3 regions of the Rathayibacter sp. KR2-224 genome follow, and region 1 is predicted to be linked to each of the others. Evidence: predicted binding sites of a transcription regulator. Region 1 holds the regulator's gene; each other region holds the start of a gene.

Region 1 (9,582 bases):
TCTTGCCACGCGAGGTGAGGATGGCCTGGCCGAAGACGTCGGCCGGGCTCGATCCCTTCTGGATGATGCGCGCTGAACTCGCCACTTCGACGGGGCTCAGGTCCTGCCCCTCGCGCACCATGACGAGCAGCTCCTCGACGAGTCTGCGTGCGGCCTCCACCTGGGCGGCATCGCCGGTTATGGAGATGTCGTTGCCCCTCACGTGCACGCTGACAAGGGGGTACTGCTTCTCGATCGTGGTCAGCAGACGATCCTGTGCCCCGAGAAGCCGCACCATGGCGACGCCGTCGACGTGCAGCCGGGCTTCCGCGTTGTCGCGGGTGACGTCGGCAGCGGCCGACGTCTCATCACTTCGAGCCAAGTGTTCCTTCCGGTAGGTCTCCGGCGAGCACGTGCGCGTGCACGTGGAAGATGGTCTGGCCGGCTGATTCGCCGTTGTTGAAGACCAGCCTGAACTCGCCGTTGGCGTGTTCCTCTGCCACCTTCTTCGCCACTTCGACCATGTGAGCCATGAGCTGCGGGTCGCCTGCCGCAAGCTCGACTACGTTCCGATATTCGGCCGTCTTCGGCACGATCACGACGTGCACGGGCGCCTGAGGCGCGATGTCGTTGAACGCGATCACCGTGTCGTCCTCGTGCACGACATCGGCCGGGATCTCCCTGTCGATGATGCGCGTGAAGATGCTCGGCTCGGTCATGCCACTCATTCTACGAAGAACTGCCCGAGCCCGGCCGCCGTCTTCCGCACGCGTGGTCGCGTCACCAGCGTCCGAGCGTGGCATTCAGCACCGCGATGGCCGCCGGGCCCGCGCTGGAGGTGCGCAACACCGAGTCGCCGAGGCGCACCGAGCCGGCCCCTGCCCCGACCAACCGCTCGGACTCCTCTGGCGAGATGCCCCCTTCCGGTCCGACCACCACGACGATGTCACGATCGTCTCCTTCGTCGAACCGGCTGCTCACGAGACGCAGGGGCGCACCCGGCTCGAGCACCAGCATCCTCGAATGCTGTGCACGATCGGCCAGGCGGGCGGTCGTCACGGGCTCTGTTACCTCGGCCAACCACGGCCGCATGGACTGTTTCGTGGCCTCCCGCACCACTGCGCGCCAGCGCAGCACACCCTTGCTCACCTTCTCGCCCTGCCATCGAGAGACGGACCTGGATGCCTGCCACGGCACAATCGCGTCGACGCCGAGTTCAACTGCGGCCTGCACGGCGAGTTCGTCCCTGTCGCCCTTGGCGAGTGCTTGCACCAACACGAGTCGTGGAGCGCTGCGCTCGACCCTGTACACGGCATCCGCCCGCACGACCACCGTGGACGGCTCCGCCACCTCCACGACGCCCTCGACCACGAGGCCACGGCCGTTACTCACCCGCAGTCGGTCGCCCACGCGTGTGCGGCTGACCGCGACCGCGTGCCTTGCCTCCTGGCCCTCCAGCACCACCTCGGCGCCCTGGGCTGCGTCGTCGAGGTCTTCGCGAAGGTAGAGGTTCGCCATCGCTCTACAGGAACCTGTCGCGCAGCTTCGCGAACAGCCCCTGCTGGAATCGTGCGAGCGACGGCTCCTCTGTCTTGTGGTGCTTGGCGAACTGCTCGATGAGCTCGCGCTCCTTGCGGTCCAGCTTTGTCGGCGTCACGACCTGAACGCCCACGCGCAGGTCGCCTCGGCCGGTGCCGCGCAGATGGGTGATGCCCCTGCTCTTCACCGTCATCACATCGCCGCTCTGCACGCCTGACTTGAGCTCGAGTTCGATGTCGCCGTCGAGGGCCTTGATCTTCGTGTGCGTGCCGAGCACGGCATCCGCCATCGACACCGTCAGCGTGCAGAGGAGGTCGTCCCCGTCGCGAGTGAACACGTCGTGGTGCCTCACCTTGATCTCGAGGTACAGGTCGCCGTTCGGGCCGCCGGCCGGGCCGGCCTCGCCGCTTCCCGGCATCTGCAGGCGCAGGCCGGTGTCGACACCGGCGGGGATGTCGACGGGAACCGTGCGGCGCGCGCGCACGCGACCCTGGCCCTGGCAGGTGACGCAAGGGGTCGCGATGACCGTTCCATACCCGCGGCACGTGCCGCAGGGAGACGAGGTCATCACGTTTCCGAGCAGGGACCGCACGGTGCGCTGGATCGACCCGGTGCCGTGGCAGATGTCGCACGTGACGGGAGCAGTTCCGGGCTGGCAGCACGAGCCGCCGCACGTTTCGCACACGACCGCGGTGTCGACCTCGAGGTCGCGGTGGGCGCCGAAGATGACCTCGTCGAGGTCCACCTCAACGCGCAACAGGGCATCCTGGCCGCGCTCACGACGGGAACGAGGGCCGCGCTGGCCGCCAGCTGTGGCACCCCCGAAGAACGTCTCGAAGATGTCGCCGAACCCGAAGCCGCCGCCGTCGAAGCCGGCCTGGGGACCGATGTCGTACTGCTGGCGCTGCTGCGGATCGCTCAGCACGTCGTACGCGTGGGTGACGAGCTTGAACCGCTCGGCGGCATCCGGACTCGGGTTCACGTCAGGATGCAACTCCCGGGCGAGACGCCGATACGCCTTCTTGATCTCGTCGGGGCTGGCGTCGCGGGAGACGCCCAGGACTTCATAGTGGTCGGCCACTGAAGGGGGTTTTCCTTACCTGATCGTGATGATGAACGCTGTTAGCTGCTGAACCGGCTCACTCGCCCAGCAGACGGGAAAGGTACCTGGCGACGGCGCGCACGGCCGCCATGTTGTTGGAGTAGTCCATGCGCGTAGGACCGAGCACGCCCAGCCTTGCCACGTCCATTCCCGATCCGGAATACCCGCTGGTCACAACTGATGCCTCAGAGAACGGCGGCACCGCGGTCTCGCGTCCGATCCTCACCGACACGCCGTGCTGCTCCTGCGCCATCTCGCTGAACAGTTTGAGTAGTTCGACCTGTTCCTCGATGGCCTCCAGAACAGGCGTGACGCTCCCGCTGAAGTCGATCTCGGTTCGTACGAGGTTGGCGGCGCCCGCCATGATGAGTCGCTCCTGCCGAGTGGCCTCGATCTGCTCCACGATGACCTGGCAGAGGGCAGCCGCGACGTCACGAGTCTGGGTCGTCCAGCGTTCGGAAGGGAGCGTGGCGGGAAGGCTGCGCAGTTCGGATGCGGCGTCCGCCAACCGCATGCCGGCCGTCTTCGCGTTCACCTGCGCTCGCAGCTCGGCGAGGGCATCCTCTCCCAGGTCGCCTTCGGGCTCAGCGACGCCCTGTTCGACGACACCGGAATCGGCGATCAGCACGCAGAGCACGCGCCTCGGAGCCAGCGGAACGAACTCGATGTGCCGAACCCGCGCTCGAGACACCGACGGGTACTGCACCAGAGCGACCTGGTGCGTGAGCTGTGCGAGAAGTCGTACGGTTCGGGCGAGCACGTCGTCCACGTCGACCGATTGGCCTAGGAAGAGTTCGATGGCCTGGCGTTGCGCGCTGGACAGAGGCCGGAGCTCCGACATCCTGTCGACGAAGAGCCGGTAGCCCTTGTCAGTCGGCACGCGCCCGGAAGATGTGTGAGGGGCCGCGATGAGCTCCTCTTCTTCCAGCGATGCCATGTCGTTGCGGATGGTCGCCGCGGAGACGTCGAAACCGTGGCGCTCGACGATGCTCTTCGAGCCCACCGGCTCACGGGATGCGACATAGTCCTGCACGATCACGCGGAGGACCTCGAGGCTGCGTTCTGTGACCATGCGCCCACTCCTCCCCGATCGTTCACGGATGCGACCGCGGTTGGCACTCGCTGCGGTCGAGTGCCAATCATATCGCGCAGTCCTCGGCAGGGGCGCTGCGACTCGGTCAGCGCCCAGCAATGGAATGGCGGATATGACAAGAGGATCCATCCAGCGTCACGACGTCGACTCGGCACCGCTTCGGGGCCGGAATCGCCCGTCTGCGGCGCGGAAGCATTGCAGCGCGACATGCCGGGCAGTACTTTTAGCGCAAGCTCGCACGGTGCCGTGAGTGCGTTCCACGTGCCGCCCACACAGAGCGAGCCTGTGAATCCGCCCAACCCAAGCAAGGCCCGCCCCAGAAAGGCACAGTGCCATGAGCGATCCGAACGTCCCAGAACAGCCGCCGCAAGAACCTCCGCAGCACGGGCAGCAGCCACCGCAACAGCCGCCTTACGGGCAGCCGGCACCGCCGCCACCGAGCGGCCAGCAGCCTCCCCAGTACGGACAGCAACCCCAATACGGCCAGCAGCAGCCGTACGGGCAACAGCCGCCGTCCGGTCAGCAGCCGCAGTACGGCCAGCAGCAGTACGCGCCGGCCGCGCAACCGCTGTCGCCAGAGTCGGACAAGACCGCGGCGATGTGGGCTCACATCGGCGGCATCGTCGGATTCCTTCCATCGCTCATCATCTGGCTCGTGCTGAAGGACCGGGGCCCGCGCACGAACGTCGAGGCGAAAGAAGCCCTCAACTGGCAGATCACCTTCACGATCATCTACGTCGGCCTCTACATCGTCTTCAGCGTCATCCTCGCCATCGTGTTCTGGCCGCTCGCCTTCCTCGGCTGGCTGCTCCCGTTCGCCTGGTGGGTTCTGAACGTCGTCTTCTCCATCATGGGCGGCGTGCGCGTGAACGCGGGCGGGAGCTACCGTTACCCGTTCAACTTCCGTTTCATCAAGTAGACGCCGCCATCAAATAGACGCAGCTGGAGAAGGCGGGTACGCCACGCCGCACCCGTCCCTCGTCCAGGCATCCGGCTCCCCTAGCCTGGATGGCCGTACCTCACGACAGCATTCACATCTAGGAGCGACATGACCGACGTCCCACCCCCTCCTCCGCAGAATCCGTATCCCCAGAGCGGGCAGCGCCAGATGCAACCCGCCGACGAGAAGCTGTGGTCGATGCTCATCCACCTCGGTGGCGCCATCGTTTCGTTCCTCAGCTATGCGAGCCTTGCGTTCCTGCCGGCGCTCATCGGTTTCCTCGTGCTGAAGGACCGCGGCCCCTTCGTGCGGGAGAACACCAGGAACGCGCTGAACTTCCAGCTGACCATGCTGATCGGAGTGATCGTCGGCTGGATGACGACGTTCATCCTCATCGGGTTCCTCATCCTGCTCGCCGTTTGGGTGGTCAACATCGTCTTCAGCATCATCGCGGCGGTGCGTTCCAATCGCGGCGAGGTCTACCAGTACCCGTTGACGATCCAGTTCATCAAGTAGCGCCGTCAGGCCACGAGCCGACGCACTACCGCGTCGGCCAGCAGCCGCCCCGTGCGGGTCAGTTCCACCGACCCGTGCAGGGCGGCTTTTGCGTCGACGAGCCCGTCAGCGATGAGCCCGGCGACCGCGGACCTGCCCGATACCGGCAGTGAAGCGGTTGGCATGCCATCACGGATACGTACGCGCAGCAAGACGTCCTCGACCTGCCTGGTTACGGCATCCAACGTCTCCCTGCCTGCTGCAGGCGACCGACCGGAGAGCATCCGTTCGGCGTACGCGGCAGGATGCTTCACGTTCCACCAGCGCACTCCGCCGACGTGGCTGTGCGCGCCAGGACCTACGCCCCACCAATCGTTGCCAAGCCAGTAGCCCAGGTTGTGTCGTGAGCGGCGCGACGCATCCTTGGCCCAGTTGCTGACCTCGTACCATCCGAAGCCCGCAGCCTCCAGGCGGTCGTCGACCAGTTCGTACATGTCGGCCTGCAGGTCGTCGTCCGGCTGCGGCACCTCGCCCCTGCGGATCTGCCGAGCGAGCTTGGTGCCGTCCTCGACGATGAGCGCGTATGCCGAGATGTGGTCGGGATCGCACTCCAGGGCGGCGTCGACGGATGCCTGCCAGTCGGTGAGCGACTCCCCGGGCGTCCCGTAGATCAGATCGAGGCTGACCTGCAGGCCGGCATCCCGCGCCCAGCGCACGACCTGCGGCACGCGTGCCGGGTCGTGCGTGCGCTCCAGCACGCGAAGCACGTGAGGGACGGCGGATTGCATGCCGAACGACACGCGGGTGAAGCCGGCTGCCGCGAGGTCGTGCAGGTAGCGCTCGTCGACGCTGTCGGGATTCGCCTCGGTCGTGACCTCGGCACCCGCGACGAGTCCGAATGTCTGGCGTACCTGGTGCAGCATCTCCACCAGCTGGTCCGAAGGGAGAAGGGTCGGAGTTCCACCGCCGAAGAACACGGTCGCCGCTCGGCGGGCGGGTACGCCCGACGCCTCCAGAACATCGGCCGCGAGGCGCACCTCGGTCGCCGCCTGCTCCGGGTAGTCCGCCTGACGGACACCGCGAAGCTCCGTGGCCGTGTACGTGTTGAAGTCGCAGTAGCCGCAGCGAACACGGCAGAACGGGACGTGCACATACACCCCGAAGTCACGCGCCAGCGCGCCCTCGGCTGCGGTGCCCGGTAGCAGCCCGTCCGCGGGAGCGGGATCAGCGATCGGAAGTGTGCTCGGCACTGGACCCGCCGTCATCGCCATCGGAAAGGGCCTGCGTGCGCGAGGCGCCACCCACCGGGCGTTCGTCGTGCACGGTCACGTCGGTCACCTGCACCTCGGTTGGGCCGCCGTTCGCCTTGCCCGGCGTCGAAGCCTGACCAGCTGCGAGGCTTCCCGTCGCGGGATGCAGAGCCCTCAGGTAACGCTTGGTCAGCCGCGTCTGCGATGCGCGCGCGACAGGCGAAACGATGGCCCGAATGCCGCCAGCAGACCGGGAGAACGACCGCATTGTGAGCCAAACGGAGTCGTCATCGCGTTGCTCGAGCACGAACGACTCCTCGCCCGAGAGCGGATGCCCCTTCATCGTGCCGTAGCCGAAGCCGACGCGGTGCTGTTCCTCGATGACGTACACCACGCGAACCGGCGCTTTCACGTGGAAAGGTCCGAACGGCACGCGGAGCACGGCGGTCATGCCGTTGGCGATATACGGATGCCCGTCCTCATCGAAAACGGCTTCGGTGCCGTGATGCGGCTCGAGGCGCTCCGGGGTGCCGTCGGCGGCGAACCGTACTCCCGCGTATTGCTCCCCTGTGCCAGGGTCAACGCTCGTGACTTCGACACCGCCTCCGCGCTGAACACCCCACGTCATGAGAGCTCTGGCCGAACTGGCGAAGCGGTCGTCGCCGGAGCCGAGCCTGATGGAACGGGACATCGCCCGATAGCCCTTTGGCGGATGCATCGTCAGATCGTGGGCGAGGGTTGCGCCGACAGCAGCGTAGGTCACCGGCTGATCGGTGAAGGTACTGCGTCGCATGGCCTATGAACCCGTCTGTCGTTTCAGTGTCCTGGCGGAACCCGAATCCGAGCCGCGCCGCCGCCTGGCTCCTTTTCGCGCAGGCAGTCTAACGCGCCCCTGCCGCTACTTCGCCTTGTCCTTGCTCTCCACGTCACCCGAGAGCGCGGCGATGAACGCCTCCTGCGGAACCTCGACTCGGCCGACCATCTTCATGCGCTTCTTGCCCTCTTTCTGCTTCTCGAGCAGTTTGCGCTTGCGAGTGATGTCACCGCCGTAACACTTGGCCAGAACGTCCTTGCGCATGGCCCGGATGGACTCCCGCGCGATGATGCGGGCACCGATGGCAGCCTGCACCGGCACCTCGAACTGCTGGCGCGGGATCAGCTTCTTCAGACGTTCGGTCATCATGACGCCGTACGCGTAGGCCTTGTCGCGGTGCACGATCGCACTGAAGGCATCTACCTGCTCGCCTTGCAGCAGAATGTCCACCTTCACCAGGTCGGCCTCCTGCTCCCCGTGCGGCTCGTAGTCGAGGCTCGCATAGCCCTGGGTCCTGCTCTTCAGCTGGTCGAAGAAGTCGAAGACGATCTCGCCGAGCGGCATCGTGTAACGGATCTCGACACGGTCCTCGCCCAGGTAGTCCATGCCGAGCATCGTTCCTCGGCGGGACTGGCACAGCTCCATGACGGTGCCCACGTAGTCCTTCGGCGTGAGGATCGCGGCCTTCACTACCGGCTCCCGCACCGACCGCACCTTGCCGGTCGGGTATTCGCTCGGGTTCGTGACGGTGACCTGGTGGCCGTCCTCGGTCGTGACCTCGTAGATGACGCTGGGGGCCGTAGTGATGAGGTCGAGGCCGAACTCCCGCTCCAGACGCTCGGTGACGATCTCCAGGTGCAGCAGCCCAAGGAAGCCGCAGCGAAAACCGAAGCCAAGCGCGACCGAGGTCTCTGGCTCGTACACGAGCGCGGCGTCCGAGAGCTTGAGCTTGTCGAGCGCTTCACGCAGGTCGGGGTAATCGCTGCCGTCGATCGGGTAGAGGCCGGAGAACACCATCGGCTTCGGGTCGGTGTAGCCCGCGAGCGCCTCGGATGCCGGGCGCACGGCATTCGTGACCGTGTCGCCGACCCTGGACTGCCGCACGTCCTTCACGCCCGTGATGAGATAGCCCACCTCACCGACGCCCAGCCCGCGGGTCGGAACCGGCTCTGGGGAGCTGACGCCGATCTCGAGAAGTTCGTGCGTCGCCTTCGTGGACATCATCTGGATGCGCTCACGCGGCGTCAGCTGTCCGTCCACCATGCGCACATAGGTGACGACACCCCGGTAGCTGTCGTAGACGGAATCGAAGATCATGGCGCGCGCAGGCGCATCTTTCTTGCCGACCGGGGCGGGCACGAGCTCGGTGACGCGGTCGAGCAGCACGTCGACACCGATGCCGGTCTTGCCGCTGACGCGCAGCACGTCTTCCGGACTTCCGCCGATCAGGTCGGCGAGCTCGCGAGCGTACTTGTCAGGCTCTGCCGCCGGTAGGTCGATCTTGTTGAGCACAGGGATGATCGCGAGGTCGTTCTCCAGCGCCAGGTAGAGGTTCGCGAGGGTCTGCGCCTCGATTCCCTGAGCGGCATCTACGAGCAGGATCGCACCCTCGCACGCGGCCAGCGATCGTGAGACCTCGTAGGTGAAGTCGACGTGCCCTGGCGTGTCGATCATGTTCAGCGCATACGTGTCGTCCCGGTACTGCCACGGCATGCGCACTGCCTGGCTCTTGATCGTGATACCGCGCTCGCGCTCGATGTCCATTCGGTCGAGGTACTGCGCACGCATCGCGCGCTCCTCCACCACCCCGGTCAACTGGAGCATGCGGTCGGCGAGCGTGGACTTGCCGTGGTCGATGTGCGCGATGATGCAGAAATTGCGGATGCGCGCAGGATCGGTCGCGGCAGGCTCGAGGGCCTTTGTGGCACGTGGGGACATCGTTCGGCAATTCTCCCATGAACCGCCCGGCGCTCAGCGCGGCCCGGACCGCTCACTCTGGCGACTACGCCCCTACCCTCGCCTCGCCTATGCCCCGAAGCGCTCGGAACGCTCGACCACCACACCGCGGCCGTGCTCCCAGCGGTACACCTCGGCTCCCGAGATGAACACCTGCTCGGCTCGGCTCATGACGTCGAGCGGATCGCCCGACCACAACACCAGGTCGCCATCGAGGCCGGGACGGATGGCACCCACCCTGTTGTCCAGCCCGAGGAACGAGGCCGGGTTCACGGTGAGTGCCTCGAGAGCCACCTTCGGGTCGAGACCCTCCTTGACGGCGAGGGATGCCTGGTGCACGAGGAAGTTGATGGGAACGACGGGGTGGTCGGTCGTGATCGCCACCCGCACGCCCGCCGTCGCGAGGCGAGACAG
Region 2 (9,582 bases), 1.1 Mb from region 1:
CGACTTGCTGTGCCGGGAGAGCACGGAGCTCGCCGTACTCCTTCGGAGGCAACCTGAATAACGCAGCGGCGACCGGACGCGTCATCGAGGAGATGGCAACGGTCTACCCGGCAAGTCCGGTTGTCCGTCGGTTCGCCGCGGAACACGGCGCTTGGCTTGGGACGAGGGCCGTGTAAAGCTGTAGTTCGTGATCCTTTAGCTGTTGTTTCAGTCCTCGCCGCTCTCGCGTGCGAGTTGATCGATCCGGCATGCCAGGAGCCCACCTTGTCTACGTTTGACCACGCTTTCGCGCCTTTTGTCGACTACGTCGCCGATTCGCTACGGAATCTGCCTGGGGTAGAAGCCGTCGCGCTCGGCGGCTCTCGTGCGCAGGGAACAAGTCGTCCCGATAGCGACTGGGATGTCGCCGTGTATTACCGGGGAGACTTTGACCCGCAACACATCCGTGATCTCGGCTGGTCTGGTCAGATCAGCGAACTCGGCGAGTGGAGCCCGATCTTCAACGGCGGCGGCAAGCTCACCGTGGACGGGCAGTTGATCGATATTCACTACCGCGACCTGGAGCTGATCGAGCGGATCCACGACGACGCCTGCCGGGGAAAGTACACCGTCGAACGCCTCCTCTTCCATCAAGCGGGGCTCCCGAGCTACATCCTGCTGGCTGAGTTGGGGATCAACAGAACCTTGCGAGGGCTTCTGCCGCAGTGGGAGTACCCCGAGGCGCTGCGCCGCGCGGCTCCCGGCAATTGGTGGCGGTGGGCCGATTCGACCCTGCACTACGCCGAGGAGGGACATGCCAGGCGCGGGCGTACCGCGCAGTGCGCGGGCCTGTTGAGCGAGGGCGCCTGTTACGCCGCTCATGCGATCCTCGCTCACCGAGGCGAATGGGTCACGAACGAAAAGCAACTGCTCACCAAGGCCGGTCTGCGCTGGCTCGATGGGGTGATCCCCGAACTCAGCCTTGATCCGCAAAATCTAATGAGCATGACGATCGACGCCCATCAGCGGCTGGCCGTAGCTATTACCGCCGAAGGCATTTAGGACAGTCGCTGGCTGCAGCAGCCAAGCGGAGGATCCTCTCGCAAAACACGTCGGGTTCTCGTGAATCAGCTCGGCATGGGTGGCTTCGCGGCTACTCGACCCGCGGTGGATACGCCGCTTCGCGGCTACTCGACCCGCGGTAGGTGCTGTCGCTGCACGGGCAGCTCGACCCTGGATGGATAGGCGATCGCTACGCTGAAAGGATGCTCCTCGCCATCGACACCTCGGCAGGCACGTCCGTCGCCGTCGTCGACCTGGAGGGCGGCGTGCTCAGCGAGGTGACGACGACCGACACCATGCGGCACGCGGAAGTGATCGGGCGCATGATCCTGGATGCCCTGGAACAGGCATCCGTCGCGCCGGGCCGGCTCTCCGGCGTCGTCGCGGGCATGGGCCCGGGCCCGTTCACCGGGCTCCGGGTCGGCATCGCGGCCGCCAAGGCCTTCGCGCTGGGCATCGCGAAGCCCCTGGTACCGATCGTGAGTCACGACGCCGTCGCACTGGGGCGCTATGGCGCCGGGCACTCCGGCCCACTGCTCGTGGTGACGGATGCCCGCCGTCGAGAGCTCTACTGGAGCACGTACGGCGGCGTGGACGAGCTGGGCCTACCACTGCGAACCGGAGGACCGGGCCTCGCGAAGCCGGACGAGCTGTACGAGATGGCGGTGCGCGAAGCGGGACACGGTGGTGCAGCGACGCGGGCAGACGTGCCCAGGTTCGACGCGGCATCCGTCTCGGCCGGGCAGCTCGGCATGCTCGCCGAAAGGCTGTATGCGGCGCGACGGCCGTTCGCCGAGGACCGTCCGCTCTACCTGCGCTCGCCCGACGTCACGCCGTCGAGCGGCCCGAAGCGGGTGACGGCATGAATGCCTTGCTGCGCCGCGCCTCGGTGCACGATCTCGACGCGATCATGGCGCTTGAGACGTCGGTCTTCGTCAGCGACGCATGGTCGCCCGACCTCATGCACGGCGAGCTCACGTCACCCCACTCCTACTACCTCGTCGCGGAGCGGGAAGGAGCAGTTGTCGGGTACTCCGGCCTCCGCTGCGTGAGCGGGGCGACGGATGCCGACATCCAGACGATCGCGGTCGCCCCGTCGGCGAGACGGCTCGGCCTCGGCCGCTCGCTCATGCACGACATGATCGACGAGGCGGCACGCCGAGGCGCCCGCACGGTGTTCCTCGAGGTGCGCGACGACAACCCGCAAGCACAGAGCCTCTACACCTCGCTCGGATTCGAGCCCATCGCCGTGCGGCCGCACTACTACCAGCCCGACGACGTCGATGCGATCGTCATGCGCCTCGAGCTGAACCCCAAACCGCCCGTGAACTCCGAACCCCTCGTGCTGGGCATCGAGACGTCGTGCGACGAGACGGGCGTCGGCATCGTGCGCGGCACTCGGCTGCTCGCCAACGTGATCGCCTCGAGCATGGAGGAGCACGCGCGCTACGGCGGAGTGGTGCCGGAGGTCGCAGCACGCGCACACCTCGAGGCTCTCGAGCCGACCATCACCGAGGCGCTCGCGCGGGCAGGCATCCGGCTCGCCGACCTCGACGCCGTCGCCGTGACGAGCGGTCCAGGTCTCGCCGGCGCCCTCATGGTCGGCGTCGGCGCGGCGAAGGCACTCGCCGTCGCACTCGGCAAGCCGCTGTACGGCGTAAACCACCTGGTGGGGCACGTCGGCGCCGACCTGCTCGACGCCGACGGGGGACCCGGCAGGAGCATCGAACTTCCCACCATCGCGCTCCTCGTCTCGGGAGGCCACACGTCCCTCTTGCACGTTCGCAGCCTCACCGACGATGTCGAGCTGCTGGGCGAGACGATCGACGACGCCGCAGGCGAGGCGTTCGACAAGGTCGCGCGCGTGCTCGGGCTGCCGTACCCAGGAGGTCCGCAGATCGACCGGGTGGCGGCCGACGGCGATCCGCAAGCCATCCGCTTCCCACGCGGACTCACCCTCCCCAAAGACATGGCCAAGCATCGCTACGATTTCTCGTTCTCGGGGTTGAAGACGGCCGTCGCGCGCTGGGTCGAGCGCAAGGAGGACGCGGGCGAGCCCGTTCCCGTCGCCGACGTGGCTGCGAGCTTTCGGGAGGCTGTCGCCGACGTGCTCCTGCGCAAGGCCATCGCCGCGTGCATCGACCGCGACGTGCCTCGCCTGCTCCTCGGGGGCGGCGTCGTCGCCAACGCGCGGGTGCGGCAGCTGGCGCAGGAACGCGCGGATGCCGCGGGCATCACCCTGCGCATCCCCGCGCTGTCGCTGTGCACCGACAACGGCGCCATGATCGCGGCTCTTGCCGCTCAGCGCATCATGGCCGGTCACGAGGCGAGTGGTCTCGACTTCGGAGCGGATTCCACGCTGCCGGTCACAGACATCCAGGTCTGACGTTCGTCTGCGGCAGCGCACGAATGGGGAGCGCTCCCCATGTCGGAGGCGAGCCGACCGGCCTAGCGTTGCGGCATGAGCGTCCGCTCAGGCGCGTCGTACTTCGACACGCCACAACCGGGGTGCATTGACACTCCCCAAGGCGGATGCCAGCATTGGCATACACAGCTTTCGTTCAGGTTCAGCCGGAGCGGACGCACGACCGGCGCCTCACGTGCCGGCCAACTCGAAAGGATCCAGCTCATGTCCGATCCCAACGCTCCTCAGGACCCGTCGGGAACGCCGCGTCCGCCGGCCCCTCCGGAGTACGGTGCGCCCAGCGCTCCCCAGTACGCAGGGACGACAGGGCGCGGTTCGTCCAAGGTCTTGAGCATCATCTCGTTGGTCGCCGGCATCATCAGCGTCGTATCGTTCCTGGTTCCGCTGATCGCGATCATCCTCGGCATCGCCGCGGTCGTGCTCGGGTTCCTCGGCAGGACGAGGGAGACCGCATCAAGGGGTCTGTGGCTCACCGGCATCATCCTCGGCTTCATCGGAATCGTGCTCGGCGTCATCCTCTGGATCGTCGGCGTGGTTCTCGTGATGTCCATGCACTCCTAGCCGACGATCGTTAGACGGCCGAAAGCCGAAAGGAACTGAACAATGACTGATCCCAACGCACCACAGAACCCCGAGCAGCCTGTGCAGCCGCCGGCGGGCGGGCAGCAGCCCCCTGCTTACGGGGCCCCGCAGCAGCCGGCTCCTCCGCAGTACGGCGCACCGCAGCAGCCCGCGCCTCCGCAGTACGGCGCGCCCGCCCCGGGTTACGGACAGCCGTACGCAGCTCCGGCGCAGAAGACGCCGATCCTGAGCATCCTGTCGCTGATCGGCGGCATCATCGGCATCGTCGGGTCGTTCTTCTACTTCGGCGGTCTGTTTGCGATCGCTGCAGTCGTTCTAGGGTTCCTCGGCCGCAGCAAGGAGCCGCAGGCCAGGGGCTTCTGGCTGACCGGTATCATCCTCGGCTTCGTCGCGATCGCGCTCGAGATCATCGTGATCATCATCGCCGTGGTCGTGCTCGCCTCGCTGGGCACCTCGCTCAAGAACTACTGATCAGGTTCGCCCAGACGCGTTCGGGGTGAGGAGCAGGCAGCTGCCGCTCCTCACCCCTCGCTCGTGCATCAGGCTTCGAGAAAGGAAGCACCAATGTCCGACCCGAATGCTCCACAGAACCCGGAGCAGGTGCCTCCGCCGCCGAGCGCGCCGCAGCAGCCGTACGGCGCGCCGCAGCAGCCGGTGCCGCCACAGCAGCCGGTGCCGCCACAGCAGCCGGTGCCGCCACAGCAGCCCGTGCCGCCGCAGCAGCCGGTGCCGCCGCAGCAGCCGTACGGGGCTCCGCAACCCGGGTACGGGGCTCCACAGCAGCAGCCTCAGCAGCCGTACGGTGCGCCGCAGGGTGCGCCGCAGCAACCGTACGGCGTGCCGCAGCAGCCGTATGGTGCGCCGCAGCAGCCTTATGGCGCGCAGCCTGGCCCGCAGTACGGGGCTCCTCCTCAGCAGCCGCCTTACGGTGCTCCGCAGTACGGCCAGCCGTACGCGCCAGCTCCGACCAAGTCGCCGATTCTGAGCATCCTCGCGCTGATCGGCGGCATCATCGGCGTGATCTCGCTCGGCTGGGGCGCGCTCTTCGGCATCGCGGGCATCGTGCTCGGATTCCTGGGCAAGTCGCGTGAGCCGCAGGCGAGGGGGTTCTGGCTGACGGGAATCATTCTCGGCTTCGTATCCGTCGCCCTGATCCTGTTCTGGATCCTGATCATCGTGATCAGCGCCATCGCCTCGGCGAACTACAGCTACAACTACTGAGCCGGCGCGGCTCGCCGGCATCACGGTACGAGGGCCGTCCCCGGAGCGGGGCGGCCCTTGGTCGTTGTCGGCGAGTGCGTGGTCGTCAGCCAGAACGGCGGTCGCCCGCGATCGCACCCATCACACGCGCTGTATCGCCCGAGCGGACGACGTCACGCCGGCTGCTCGTCGTCGACCCGCTCGACCAGCAGAGTGGCGTGCCTGGCGCCGATCCTGGTGAGCACGATCGTGGCGGATGCCCCGCCCTTCAGCTTGAGCCGCTTCCGCAGCGCCGCCGGATCGACGTCTGCACCGCGCTTCTTGATCTCGAGCGTCCCGACTCCGCGTTTCGCGAGCGCCGCGCGCAGCTCCGCCTCCTTGCCGGGCAACTCCTCGATGACTCTGAAGGCCGTTGCGAACGGTGTCGTCGTGAGTCTGTCTGAGGTGAGGTAGGCGATGTCGTGTCGCAGCATCCTGGCCTGCAGACCGCGCGCCACGTCACCGATCAGCCGTGCTCGGATGACGGCGCCGTCGGGTTCGTACAGGTACTCGCCGAGCGCCCCCGTCGGCTCGTCGTCCGAGTCGCCTGCAGCCGTCAGCTCAGCGACCGAGTCTCCGTGGACGATGAGCGCTGCCCGGCGGATGCCGTCCCTCGCCAGCGGCCCCGTCCAGACGCCCACCTCGACCACCTGGCCGTCGACCGAGACCCATTGCGCCTCGGCATTCTGGGGCAGCAGCGCGCGATCGAGGCCTGGTCCGAGCTTGACGCCGACGGGCATCCGCTCGGCGAGGCCGAACACGAAGTCCAGGCTTGGCGACCAGTCAGAGGGGTCGGAGAGGCGCGTGGTGCCCGAATGCCCAGCCGTGCGACGCGCGGGGTCGAGGTAGACGGCATCCTGTGCGGTGAGGTCGATGTCTTCCGCCCGCGAGCACAGCACCTGCGCGTTCGAGAACGGAGCGAGGTTGTAGCTGGCGACGGCCGCGGTCACCTCGTCGACGTCCACGGCCGTCACTTCGAGGTCGAGTGCCGCCAGCGCCATGGCGTCGCCGCCGATGCCGCAGCCCAGGTCTGCAACCCGGCCCAGCCCGGCCTGCGCGTACCTGCCGGCGTGCCTCGCGCCCACGGACAGCCTCGTCGCCTGCTCCAGCCCCGCCTCGGTGAAGAGCATGCGGGAAGCGAACGGCCCGAACTTGGCGGTGGCCTTCGCGCGCAGCTTCGACTGGGTGAGCACGGTCGCCACCAGCCCGGGCGGATGCCCCTGCTTGCGCAAGTCGCTCACCATGCGCACCACGTCTGCCGCGCTTTCGTACCTCGGCAACGAGTCGAGCAGCCGAAGGCCCTCCGGGCTCAGCAACTCCACCAGTTCCGCGCGTTCCACCTGCGACAACCTATCGCCATGGCATCCACGCCGGCCGTGCTCCCGCCGGGTGCCGCGGACGAGCATCCGCTGCTTGCACTCACGTTGCACGAGTGCCAGCCGTGCGCCTACACTGCTGATTAGCACTCTCACTGTCAGTGTGCTAACTACGTCTTCAGTACAAAGTACAGAAAGAGGTCAACCGTGTCGGTCTCCATCAAGCCGCTCGAGGATCGCATCGTTATCAAGCAGGTTGAGGCTGAGCAGACCACTGCGTCCGGCCTGGTCATCCCGGACACCGCCAAGGAGAAGCCGCAGGAGGGCGAGGTCATCGCGGTCGGACCCGGCCGCATCGATGACAACGGCAACCGCGTGCCCCTCGATGTGAGCGTCGGCGACAAGGTGCTCTACTCGAAGTACGGCGGCACCGAGGTGAAGTTCGGCGGAGACGAGTTCCTGGTGCTCTCTGCCCGCGACGTGCTGGCGGTCATCGAGCGCTGACGCTCGCGTCGCTGCGGTGACCCGCAGCACTTCGAGAGGGGTCCGGATGCCTGTGCATCCGGACCCCTTTCGCATGCCCGCTGGCATTGGCCTGCCCCGGAACGGTGACATTCCTGCCCCGGCTCGGTGTCAACGGGCCTTGACCATCCGTTTTCAGGACATGCGGCGGGGCGACCGGATAGTGACGCCGGCTCGGCGCATGTCCTGAAAACGGGTGGTTGAGTCTCGGGTACCGGCCTGCCTGAATGCCCGGCTGCAGGCCTGCCTGGATGCCCGGCTGCAGGCCCGGGCTGCAAGGCCCGGCTGTATGCGCAGATCGGCCGCGGACGTCGGTCGTGGAACCTACGATGGATCGGTGCCTGATCCAGCCGTGAACCATTCCGCCGAAGAGCCGGCGAACGGCGCCGCGACAGCGCCTGCCTCCTCTGTAACGTCCGGCGGCCGCGTCACCGGCGCGGCTCCCTCTCGGGCCGGCCGTGGCATCGTCTTCGCACTTGCCGCGTATCTGATCTGGGGCTTCCTGCCCGTCTACTTCATCGCGCTCGCGCCGACCGGTCCGTTCGAGATCGTGGCGTGGCGCGTGCTGTTCTCGCTGGTCTTCTGCGGCATCGCGATAGTCGTGACGCGCGCATGGCGTCCGTTCGCGGTCATCCTGAAGCGGCCGCGCATCGTTCTGGTCATGGGTGCGGCAGGCGTGCTCATCTACGTGAACTGGCAGACGTACGTGTACGCGACGACGTCCGGCCAGGTGGTCGAGGCATCCCTCGGGTACTTCATCAACCCGATCGTCACCGTGCTGCTCGGCGTGATCGTGCTGCGCGAGCACCTGCGCATCACCCAATGGATCGCCATCGGCATCTCCGTGGTCGCCGTCGTCGTGCTCACGGTCGGCTACGCACGCCTGCCGTGGATCGCCCTGGCGCTGGCGTTCTCGTTCGGCCTCTACGGCCTCGTGAAGAAGCAGGTCGGGCGGGACGTGGACGCGCTCAGCGGCCTCACCCTCGAAACGGCCTGGCTCACGCCGGTGGCGATCGTGCAGCTCTTCGTCGTGGGCGCGACGACCGGGATCACCTTCGGGCACGTCAGCGTGCTGCACACCATCGGCCTGCTCGGGGCCGGGGTGATCACGGCGATCCCACTGCTGTTCTTCGCTGCGGCATCCCGCCGCCTCCCCCTCATCGTGATGGGGTTCATCCAGTACTTCACGCCCATCCTGCAGCTGATCGTGGGCGTCGTGCTGTTGCATGAGGCCATGACGTTCGAGCGCTGGATCGGGTTCGCGCTGGTCTGGGCTGCGCTGGTCGTGCTCACCGTCGACATGGTTCTCGCGGTGCGCCGCGACCGCCGTTCTTCAGCGGCCGGAGCGACCTCGCGCGGGGCGTCGAAGGATGCCGTGTCCGCCGACCCGCTTCCCGAGTAGCGCACAAGAGACCCGGAGTTCGTCCCACGCCGGGCGCTCCGCACACGACGTAAGGGTTCACGGGGTCGGACGTCGGGTGCAGAGCGCATAGTTGTACCATGGCGATCGGCATGCTGCTGCTCGTCAGCGCTGCGCTCGGGGTGAGCTTCGCGGAGTCGTACGCGCTGGCGTTGTACCGGCGCGCTGTGCGCGGCTCGCACGAGCGGTACGTGTGGCGCAGCCGCTACATCGTGCTCGCCTCGCTCGTTGCGCTGCTTGCCACGATCATCGCCGTCGCCGACGTGATGGTAGGCGACACGTTCTTCGCAGCCATCTGGCTCGCGATCGCGGCCATGCGTGTCGTGGTGCTGATACTCAACCGCGACAAGGACGATGACGACTGGTTCAAGCGCGCGGGGCGGCGCATCCGTTCCGGCCTTCGCCGGCTCGCGGCGGCGTTGACGCCGAGGCCAGGAGCAGCGGCGCCCGTGCCTGCGTGAGCGGCGCTCTCGTCCGCCGCGCGCTCGGGGAATTCCTCGCAGGTGCGCGGCGTTATCCTGGAACATCCTTGTCGCGCTGGTGCAGGGGGATTGCACCGCGATCCGCCTTCCCGACGCCGAGGGTGAAGGCGACAGCGAGGACAGGGGAGAGATGGACCAGGCGGACCCGTTCGGCTTCATGGGACTGACGTACGACGACGTGATGCTCCTGCCGGGGCATACCGACGTGATTCCGAGCGAGGCCGATACGTCGTCGCGCCTGACCAAGCGCATCACGGTGGCAACGCCGCTGCTCTCCAGCGCGATGGACACGGTCACCGAGGCACGCATGGCTATCGCCATGGCGCGCCAGGGCGGCCTCGGCGTTCTGCACCGCAACCTCTCCATCGAAGACCAGGCCACCTACGTCGACAAGGTGAAGCGCAGCGAGTCAGGCATGGTGACCAACCCCGTGACGACGCGCCCAGACGCGACTGTTGCCGAGGTGGATGCGTTGTGCGGCCAGTTCCGCGTCTCCGGCCTTCCCGTGGTGGAGGATGACGGCACGCTCGTCGGCATCATCACCAACCGCGACAT
Region 3 (9,582 bases), on a different contig from region 1:
CCTGCGGGTCGGATGCCGCGACATCCACCAGCTCGAAGTCCTCAGCGCCGTCGTTGTGCACGATCAGCAGCCTGTCTTCGCCGGCTACGAGCGCGTGCTCGACCGAGTACTCGACGCCCTCACGCCGCGGCCACACGACGACCGGGGCCGCTGTGGGATCGGATGCCGGAATCAATCTGGACTCGCTCGTGATCGAGGATCCGACGCCGATCTCGATGTACGACCGGCTGCGAGTGACGCCGACGCCGACCCAGAATCTCTCGTCCGCCTCGTGGTGCACGGCCACGTCGGCTGAGGCCGCCGTGCCGAGCTCGTGCCGCCAGATGGTGTCTGGACGCCATGCGTCGTCGACCGTCGCATAGAACGCGTAACGGCCGTCGGGGGAGAGCGCCGCGCCGGCCGAGGTGTTGGGCACCTCGTCGGAGAGGTCGCCTCCCGTGGCGAGGTCACGTACGCGCAATGTGTACCGCTCGTCCCCGATGATGTCGACTGCGTAGAGCAGGCGGCTGCCGTCAGCGCTCACGTCGAACGTGCCCAGCCGGAAGAACTCGTGTCCCTCGGCTTCGGCGTTGGCGTCGAAGAGCACCTGCTCCCCGGGCAGGGCCGGCGTTGCAGGGTCGACGTCGGCTACGGCAGGCGGCGTCCAGTCGTCCTCGGAGGCGATCGGAGCGCGGCATTGCACGCCGTACTGCTTGCCCTGGAAGGAACGTGAGTAGTACCACCACCGCCCCTCCCGCACAGGAACGGAGAGGTCGGTCTCCTGCGTGCGGGAACGGATCTCGTCGAAGATGCGATCCCTGAGCGATGCCAGGTGACCGGTGCGTGCCTCTGTGTACTCGTTCTCCGCCTCCAGATGCGCGATCACCTCGGGATCGTCCTTGTCCCGCAGCCATTCGTAGGGGTCGTCTACGGAGTCGCCGTGGTGCGTTCGCGTGAACGGAACGCGCTTGGCAACGGGAGGCTGCTGCACCGCACGATGTGTCGGGGCGTGCTTTCGATCGGTCACGGATGCTTCTGAGTCGGCAGAGATGCGGCCTGCTGTGGCTTGGGGGTCGGGCATGTCACAACGCTATCCGTCCGGTGCGCATGCCCGGGCGAACGCCGTCATCGTGCGCGGTCGGTAGCGTTGGCGCATGAGCATTCCCGAGCGGCAACTGAACGACGGAACGACCATCCCAGCCATCGGCTTCGGCACCTATCCACTGCGCGGTGGGGAGGCCGAACGCGCCGTCGCCACGGCCATCGAAGCGGGTTACCGGTTGATCGACACCGCGGTGAACTACGGGAACGAGGATGCCGTCGGGCGCGGCATGCGGGCATCCGGCTTCGACCGCTCCCAGCTGATCGTGCAGACCAAGATCCCGGGTCGGCATCACGGCTACGACGAGACCTTGGCCTCATTCGAGCGGTCGCGGAGGACTCTCGACATCGACGTGATCGACGTCTACCTGATCCACTGGCCCAATCCCAGCGTCGATAGGTACGTCGAGACCTTCAAAGCGATGATCGACCTGCGCGACAGGGGCCTGGTGCGCACCATCGGGGTCTCCAACTTCACCGAGGAGTTCCTCACGAGGCTGCAGCGCGAAACGGGCGAGCTTCCCGCCGTGAACCAGGTGGAGCTGCATCCGTATTTCCCGCAGGAGCGGTTGCGCGAGTTCCACGAACAGCACGGCATCGCCACCGAGGCGTGGAGCCCGCTCGGCAAGAACTCTCCGGTGCTGTCCGAGCCGGCGATCGCAGATGCCGCCGCAGCTCACGGCGTGACACCGGCCCAGGTGGTGCTGAGGTGGCACGTCCAGCTGAATTCCGTACCGCTCCCCAAGTCGGGCGGCGTGGAGCGTCAGAACGAGAACATCGACATCTTCGGCTTCGAGCTGAGCGAGGACGAGGTGGCTGCCATCACCGCGCTCGGCAAGCCGGACGGCCGGTTGTTCGGGGGAGACCCGAACCACCACGAGGAGCAGTAGGGCTCGGAAGCACGAAGGCGGGGCCGGGGTTTTCGCCCCGGCCCCGCCTTCGCTATGGAACCGTTTGTGTCCGCTGAACGGATGGACCGATCATGCGCCGATCGGTCTCTCCTGCTTCTCGCGCTTCTCCTCGACGGTCACCGTTGGATGCTCGTTCTCGCTTCCAGAGGCACCGCTGGTCACCGCGATCTTGCGCGGCTTGGCCTGCTCGCTCACGGGGATGGTGACGCTGAGCACGCCATTCGTGTACGTCGCAGAGATGCGTTCGGTGTCGATGCCCTGGCCGAGGCTCAGCTGGCGCAGGAACGACCCGGACTGACGCTCCCGGGTGATCCACTTCACGCCGTCACCGTTCGACAGCGTGCGCTCGGCGCGGATGGTCAGCAGCTGACCGTCGACGTCGATGTCGACCGACCCCGGGTCGATGCCTGGAAGGTCAGCGTTCAGCACATACGTGTCCCCGTCGCGGTACAGGTCCATCGGCATCAGCCTCGGTCCCTGGCCGCCGCCGAACATCGCGCCGGCCAGCCGGTCGAGTTCGCGGAACGGGTCGTAGTTGGTTGCCATGGGTACATCCTCCTTCGTTCGATCCACGATGATTCAAGAGTTGAGCCTAAGCGACTCAACTATGGTCAGATTAGCACTCTAATAGTGAGAGTGCCAACGATGCTTCGGACCATTTCCGTCCGCTCTGCGCGAACCGCGGCGCCCGCCTCTGCCCGGCCTTCCGGGCAGAATGAAGGGATGTCGCAGACGCAGGATGACCGGAACAAGCGTGATGGTGCGGTACAGAACCCGCGCGACATCGCACGAGGGTTCGACGAGCGTGCAGACCACTACGACGAGTCGGCGTTCCATCGGGCGTTGGCCGAGCAGACGGTCGCCTTCGCGGGAATGGACGGCGTGCGCACGGTGCTGGACGTGGCGACGGGCACGGCGCTCGTGCTGCGGGCGATGCCTGCGTCGGTTCGCAAGGCGGGCGTCGACATCTCGCCGGGGATGATCGCCGTCGCTCGCCGGCATCTGCCCGATGCGGAACTCGTCGTGGCGGACGCCTCGGCCGACCTTGCATTCGACGATGCGTCGTTCGATCTGATCACCTGCGTGACCGCGCTCCACCTGCTCCCGAGTCCAGAGGATGCGCTCCGCTCCTGGCGACGACTCCTCGCGCCAGCGGGACGAGTTGTCGTCGGCGGATTTCGTCAGGACGACGCGTCTGACGTTCCGGAGGTGGCGGAGGCGATCAGCCACGGAGCCGAGCGGCGTCCGCATGGAACGCATGACCATCTGCATGCTCGCGTCGGTTCTCCGGACAAGCTACGACGATTGGCCGACGCGACCGGCTACACGATGACCCGTTCCCAGACCTGGGTGAACCGGGACCCGTTCGAGGTGTGCCTCATCGCGGAGTTCGTGCCGGCATCCTGACACGACGCGGCGCCGCCCTTCGGGCGCCCGTAGTGAAGGGCCCGCCCGGAAAGCGGACAGCATGCACTGCGGCCCACGACGCATAATGGCGGGATGATCACGACCGAGTTGGCACGCGAGCTGCGACAGCAGGGCCTGGTATGGCATCCGGCATCCGGCGACGTGTTCGCGATCGACTCCGGCGAGTTCGACGGTGAGACCTTCACGGTGAGCGAGATGACCATCGAGGCACACGAGTTCGACACCGGTACGATCCTCGGGTTCAACGGAACCACCGAATGGGCGCTCGACTCGGTGGCGGTGGAGAAGGCGGTGTGGCTGCCACGTGAAGACCAGTTGCGCTCGCTGCTCGGCGGCACCTTCGTCTCGCTGAGCCGAACGGATGCCGGTGAATATGTCGTGGAGACCGCTCGCGAAGGCGTGCGCGCACGCTTCGAGGCGAGCGACGCGGAGACCGCATACGCGAACGCCGTGCTCGCCTTGATCGCGCAGGCGACCGCGGACACGGCATCCTGATCGGGTTCCTCGCTTAGACGAGGTAGCGATCGCCCGCCCGGGCTCAGCTGACGTGCACGTGCGGCCTGCGCTTGGCATCGCGCTCGGCCTGGCGCAGGACCTCTCTCGTCACGGGCGCCACCTCACCGGTTCCGGTGATGAGGAAACGGAACATGTTCGCGATCGGGTTTCCCTCGTTCCATTGGAAGTAGATCTCTGGAACGATGCCCGTCTCGTCCCTGATCTGCAGTAGCACGGCGGCGATCGTGTTCGGCACGTTTCCGCTCGTGACCTGCAGCACCCGGTAGCCGTGCTTCGCCACGCCCGTCACCTCCAGGTCTTCCTCGAAGTCGGAGGAGTCGCTCGGCAGCACCTCGAGGAAGATGATCGGCGAGCCCTGCGGGATGTGCGCGAAACGTCGCTCGTCTTTGCTCTTCTTGGCGTACTCGCTTGCGGTGTCGCCGTCCGGCTCGTGCGAGATGATGCGGATGGCGCTGAACTCCTCGGCATCTTCGGAGACGAAGCCGGCTGCCGTGAGTCCCAGCCGCACCGATGTGGCGCGCAGCTGGAACGAGCGGCGCACGCGCGAGAGGATCGAGACGGTCAGGATGCCGACAATGAACAGTCCTCCGATGCGAACACCGTCAGGACGCTCGACGACGTTCGCGACCATCGTGTAGGCGAAGACCGCGGAGATGACCGCGAACGCGATCATCCTGCCCTTCTGCCGTTTGCGCATGGCCGAGAGCATCACGGCGACCGATGCCGACGTGATGAGTACCAGCACGCCCGTTGCGTATGCGCCGCCCTGAGCGTCGACGCTCGCATCGAAGACCACGGTGATGAGGTAGGCGATGAGCGTGAACACGACCACGAGCGGTCGAACGGCCTTCGCCCACTGCGGCGCCATGCCGTAGCGCGGCAGGTAGCGCGGCACCAGGTTGAGCAGGCCGGCCATGGCAGAGGCGCCCGCGAACCAGAGGATGGCGATGGTCGAGATGTCGTAAACGGTGCCGAATGCCTGCCCGAGGTATTCGTGGGCGATGTAGGCCAGCGCACGGCCGTTCGCCTGGCCGCCCGGCTGGAATTCCTTCTGCGGAATGAGAACCGTGGTGGTGAAGCTCGACGTCAGCAGGAAGCAGCTCATGATGATGGCTGCCGTGGTCAGCAGCCGTCCGGCTCCGCGGATGCGTCCAGCCGGATTCTCGTCGGTGTCGCCCGGGGCGCCCTTGATCTGCGGCATGACTGCGACGCCGGTCTCGAATCCGGAGAGCCCGAGGGCGAGTTTGGGGAACACGAGCAGTGCGATCCCGGCCACCAGTAACGGGTTGCCGTGCGAGGCGCTGAGCGCACCCCACCAGTCGCGCACCAGGATCGGATGCTCGAAGACGTGCGTTATCGACACGGCCACGACGACCGCGTTGAGCACGAGATAGACGCCGACGAGGATCGTCGCGATCCCGATCGCCTCCGAGAAGCCCATCAGGAACACCGCGCCGAGCAACGTGATGAGCACGAGGGTGATGGGCAGGTTGGCGCCATGGAACCATGCGGGCGCAAACGGGTTCTCGATGGCGTGCGCGCTGGCATCCGCGGCCGACAGCGTGATGGTGATGATGAAGTCGGTTGCTGCGAACCCGAGCAGTACGAGCACGAAGAGCTTGCCGCCCCACCACGGAAGCAGGCGTTCCAGCATGGCGATGGAACCCGAGCCGCGGAAGCTCTCCTTCGCGACCCGCCGATACACGGGCAGGGCCCCTGCCAGCGTGAGCAGCACCAGCACGATCGTCGCGAAGGGCGAGATCAGGCCGGCGGCGAGGGCGGCGATGGCGGGCTGGTAGCCCAGCGTCGAGAAGTAATCGAGACCCGTCAGGCACATCACGCGCCACCAGGTCTGCGGCTTCTCGGCGGATTCGGCATGCGGTCCGGACTTCGGAGCTGCCATGCCTTCCAAGAACCAGGCCCGGAATCGGCCACCCGGCTGTGCGGTTGCGGTCACCCGGCAAGACTATGTGGGCGCGGGGCCGACGATGTACGGCGGCGCCGCGCATAGACATCAATCGCGGCGCAATGCCGCCGAATCGAGTTGACCGGGTCACCTCCGCATGTGACGATCGACGTGGTCTTAACGCGCGGTGCACGACGAGTGAAATCTCTGGATGCGCCGTCCCGGCTCGCCGGGCAGGTGAGGCCGCACCCGTGCCCACTATTCAAGAAAGACGTCGGTGGACTTCACCCTGATCGTCGTGCTGGTGATCGTGCTGGCGCTCTTCTTCGATTTCACGAACGGTTTCCACGACACGGCGAACGCCATGGCGACACCGATCGCCACTGGCGCGATGCGTCCGAAGATCGCTGTCGCGCTCGCCGCGGTGCTGAACCTGGTCGGAGCCTTCCTCTCCACGGAGGTGGCGAAGACCATTTCCAGCGGGCTGATCAAGGAGGGCAGCGGCGGGGTTTTGATCACGCCGACCATGATCTTCGCCGGCCTCGTCGGCGCAATCGTGTGGAACCTCGTCACCTGGCTGTTCGGACTTCCGTCCAGCTCGAGTCACGCGTTGTTCGGGGGTCTGATCGGGGCAGCCATCGTGGGCGCCGGGTTCGGCTCGGTGGACTACGTCGTGCTGCTCGACAAGGTGATTCTGCCCGCACTGCTGTCGCCGGCGATCGCGGGAGTCGTGGCGTTCTCCGCCACTCGCCTCGCCTATGCGATCACCCGACGCTACGACCGGCTGCCGGATGGCCGAGCTGGCTTCCGCTTCGCCCAGATCTTCTCCTCGTCGCTCGTCGCACTCGCGCACGGTACGAACGATGCGCAGAAGACCATGGGCGTCATTACCCTCGTGCTCATCTCGGCTGGAGTGCTCGCACCAGGGTCGAATCCACCGGTCGCCGTCATTGCGGCCTGCGCCTTGGCCATCGCGATCGGTACATACACGGGTGGGTGGCGCATCATCCGCACGCTCGGCAAGGGCCTGACCGACGTGAAACCGGCCCAGGGCTTCGCCGCAGAGACGAGCACGGCCGCGACCATCCTCGCGTCGTCGCACCTCGGATTCGCGCTGTCGACGACACAGGTCGCATCCGGGTCGGTCATCGGCTCGGGCCTCGGCCGCCGCGGCTCCAGCGTGCGATGGGGCACGGCGGGACGGATCGGACTCGGTTGGCTCATGACCCTTCCCGCGGCGGCGGTCGTTGGCGCCGTCACGGCGTTCATCGGCCTGCTCGGGTTCGCCGGGGTCATCATCGACCTGGTCATCGTCGTCGGGGTGATCGTGTTGATCTTCGCCCTCTCCAAGCGCAACAAGGTGTCGGCTCGCAACGCCTTCGAGGGCGTCAACGAGGTCGCCCAGTCCGGCCGTGTCGTCAAGATCCGCAAGGTCAAGCCCAAGAACTCCAGAAGGAGCGTGGCATGAACGGCATCAACTGGATCGCCTTCCTCGCCGTCGCAGGCGCTTCGCTGTTGTCCTCATGCCTGGTCGTCGTGCTCTACTCGCTCGGCCTGCGGATGCTCTCCACGGCGGGCAAGGCGCCGCACGTCACACCGGCTGAGTTCACCGACGCCATCACGATCGTCACGCCGGCGGAGGCCGCGGCCGAGGCGAAGCGGATCAAGAAGGCGGCGGCTCGCAGCCCGCTCACACCGTTCCAGAAGGGGCTGTCGCTGGTCGTGGCCTACAGCTGCTTCACGTTGTGCGCCCTTGTCATCTTGTTCGGCATCTACCTGATCGTGCCCGCGCTGCACGCCCACTGAGTCGCGAAGCAGAGGGTTCCATCGCTCGTTGCGTAGCGACGCCGAGCGACGTTTCACCGTTGGTTGAGTTGCGCCGCGAGGCGACGCGTATCGAAACCCGCCGCGCGGTCTCGCAACCAGGCCCGCTCAGTCCGTTCCGCGCAAGCGGCCGATGGCGTTCATCAGGTGGTAGATCACGATCGCCGCAATGGTGCCGAGCACGATGCCGCTGAGCTGGATCCCGCCCTTCGGGTCTCCGATGGCCCAGGTGAGGTTCCCGACGCCGATGACCAGGGCGACGGCCGCGGTGAATTGATTCTTCGGCTTGGAGAAGTCGACCCGGTTGTCGAGCCAGATCTTGATGCCGACCACGCCGATGAGACCATAAAGGGCGAGTGTCGCACCGCCGAGCACCCCGGACGGGATGGTGTTCAGCACGGCGCCCACCTTGGGCGAGAGGCCGAGCAACACGGCGACGATGCCTGCCACCCAGTACGCGGCAGTCGAGTAGACCTTGGTGGCCGCCATCACGCCGATGTTCTCGCCGTACGTCGTGGTTCCCGAGCCGCCGAAGAAGCCGGCCAACGTCGTCGCGATTCCGTCGGCGAACAGGGCGCGGCCGGTGAGCACGTTCACGTCCTTGCCCGTCATCTGAGCGACGGCGCGGATGTGGCCGACGTTCTCGGCAATCAGCACGAGCACCACGGGCAGGAAGACGGGCAGCAATCCCCAGAGCGAGGCATCCGAGAACGGGTTCCCCGGCAGGGCGAACTTGGGAAGGCCGATCCAGGCGGCCTTGGCGACGGGCGCGAAGTCGACCACGCCGAGCAGCACGGCCGCGAGGTACCCGATGACGACGCCGACGAAGATCGACATGCGCCCGAGCATCCCCCTGAAGAGCACGGTGCAGAGGATGATCGCCGCGAGTGTGATGACGGCGACGAGCGGCGACGTGCTGAAGTTCGTCACGGCCGTCGGCGCGAGGTTGAAGCCGATCAGGGCGACTATGGCGCCGGCGACGATGGGCGGCATGAGGGCATCGATCCAGCCGGTTCCTGTGAGGATCACGATGCCGCCGACGATGGCGAGCAGGATGCCAACGGCGAGAATGCCGAACAGCGCCCCGCCCATCCCATGGCCGGCCATCGCCGCGGTGATGGGTGCGATGAATGCGAACGACGACCCGAGGTAGCTGGGCAACCGGTTGCGCGTGATGAGCAGGAACCCGATGGTGCCAACGCCGGAGAACAGCAACGTTGTCGACGGTGGGAAATGCGTGAGCAGCGGGACCAGGAACGTTGCGCCGAACATCGCGACGACGTGCTGAGCGCCGATTCCGATGGTGCGGGGCCAGCTGAGTCGTTCGTCCGGTGAGACCACGGTGTCGGGCCTTATCGTCTTGCCGTCGCCGTGCACGGTCCACATGGGCGCCATCAGGCCTCATTTCGTCGGTTCGCGGTGGGGGAGAATGGGTAGCGGTCGTCTGCCCGGTCATCCCGGTCGTCCGCGACGCGCGCAGCATTCGTCGCGATGCTAGCGGCACCTGGCAGTTGCCTGACAATATCGTCTCGACCCGCCCCGCACACCCGCAGCTTCGGCCGATCGGAGAGAGCCCCCATGTCCCAGACCGAAACGAAGACCGAGACTCAAGCGCCCGGCCGACTCAACGCCTTCTTCGAGATATCGCAACGCGGGTCGACGTGGTGGCAGGAAGTCCGTGGCGGTCTCGTCACCTTCGTGACGATGGCGTACATCATCGTGCTCAACCCGATCATCCTTTCGGGAAGCAAAGACGTCGCTCATCACACGCTGGCGTTCCCGCAGGTGGCAGCGGTAACAGCGCTCACGGCTGGGGTCATGACGATCCTGTTCGGCCTGATCGCGCGTCTTCCGTTCGCGTTCGCCGCCGGCCTTGGCATCAACTCCTTCCTCGCGGTCAGCGTCGTCGGTCAGGTG

The links. The regulator HrcA, encoded in region 1, represses chaperone genes, less so after heat shock. The targets are predictions, from matches to a motif close to TTNGCACTCGNNNNNNNCGAGTGCNAA.
Region 2: groES (co-chaperone GroES) is a predicted target of HrcA. The motif match lies at 6,747-6,773, and genes of this name have one in related genera.
Region 3: ACO2Q7_RS15415 (Hsp20/alpha crystallin family protein) is a predicted target of HrcA. The motif match lies at 2,608-2,634, and genes of this name have one in related genera.

What each region holds. Positions count from the first base shown of each region.
Region 1 is NZ_JBMSEB010000001.1:477,005-486,586, forward strand. It holds gene ACO2Q7_RS02250 (PhoH family protein) at 1-277, opposite strand, end outside; gene ACO2Q7_RS02255 (histidine triad nucleotide-binding protein) at 348-698, opposite strand; gene ACO2Q7_RS02260 (16S rRNA (uracil(1498)-N(3))-methyltransferase) at 760-1,497, opposite strand; gene dnaJ (molecular chaperone DnaJ) at 1,502-2,599, opposite strand; gene hrcA (heat-inducible transcriptional repressor HrcA) at 2,658-3,692, opposite strand; gene ACO2Q7_RS02275 (DUF4870 domain-containing protein) at 4,048-4,632, shown strand; gene ACO2Q7_RS02280 (DUF4870 domain-containing protein) at 4,762-5,169, shown strand; gene hemW (radical SAM family heme chaperone HemW) at 5,175-6,398, opposite strand; gene ACO2Q7_RS02290 (DUF1990 family protein) at 6,373-7,161, opposite strand; gene lepA (translation elongation factor 4) at 7,297-9,150, opposite strand; gene ACO2Q7_RS02300 (amidohydrolase) at 9,238-9,582, opposite strand, start outside.
Region 2 is NZ_JBMSEB010000001.1:1,538,229-1,547,810, reverse strand. It holds gene ACO2Q7_RS07035 (nucleotidyltransferase domain-containing protein) at 265-1,041, shown strand; gene tsaB (tRNA (adenosine(37)-N6)-threonylcarbamoyltransferase complex dimerization subunit type 1 TsaB) at 1,245-1,907, shown strand; gene tsaD (tRNA (adenosine(37)-N6)-threonylcarbamoyltransferase complex transferase subunit TsaD) at 1,904-3,427, shown strand; gene ACO2Q7_RS07020 (DUF4190 domain-containing protein) at 3,671-4,027, shown strand; gene ACO2Q7_RS07015 (hypothetical protein) at 4,070-4,519, shown strand; gene ACO2Q7_RS07010 (hypothetical protein) at 4,613-5,269, shown strand; gene ACO2Q7_RS07005 (class I SAM-dependent methyltransferase) at 5,422-6,627, opposite strand; gene groES (co-chaperone GroES) at 6,811-7,107, shown strand; gene rarD (EamA family transporter RarD) at 7,463-8,527, shown strand; gene ACO2Q7_RS06990 (hypothetical protein) at 8,626-9,006, shown strand; gene guaB (IMP dehydrogenase) at 9,158-9,582, shown strand, end outside.
Region 3 is NZ_JBMSEB010000003.1:84,417-93,998, reverse strand. It holds gene ACO2Q7_RS15425 (S9 family peptidase) at 1-1,060, opposite strand, end outside; gene ACO2Q7_RS15420 (aldo/keto reductase) at 1,134-1,970, shown strand; gene ACO2Q7_RS15415 (Hsp20/alpha crystallin family protein) at 2,061-2,537, opposite strand; gene ACO2Q7_RS15410 (class I SAM-dependent methyltransferase) at 2,715-3,398, shown strand; gene ACO2Q7_RS15405 (hypothetical protein) at 3,492-3,914, shown strand; gene ACO2Q7_RS15400 (amino acid transporter) at 3,958-5,838, opposite strand; gene ACO2Q7_RS15395 (inorganic phosphate transporter) at 6,119-7,309, shown strand; gene ACO2Q7_RS15390 (peptidase) at 7,306-7,647, shown strand; gene ACO2Q7_RS15385 (uracil-xanthine permease family protein) at 7,774-9,060, opposite strand; gene ACO2Q7_RS15380 (NCS2 family permease) at 9,244-9,582, shown strand, end outside.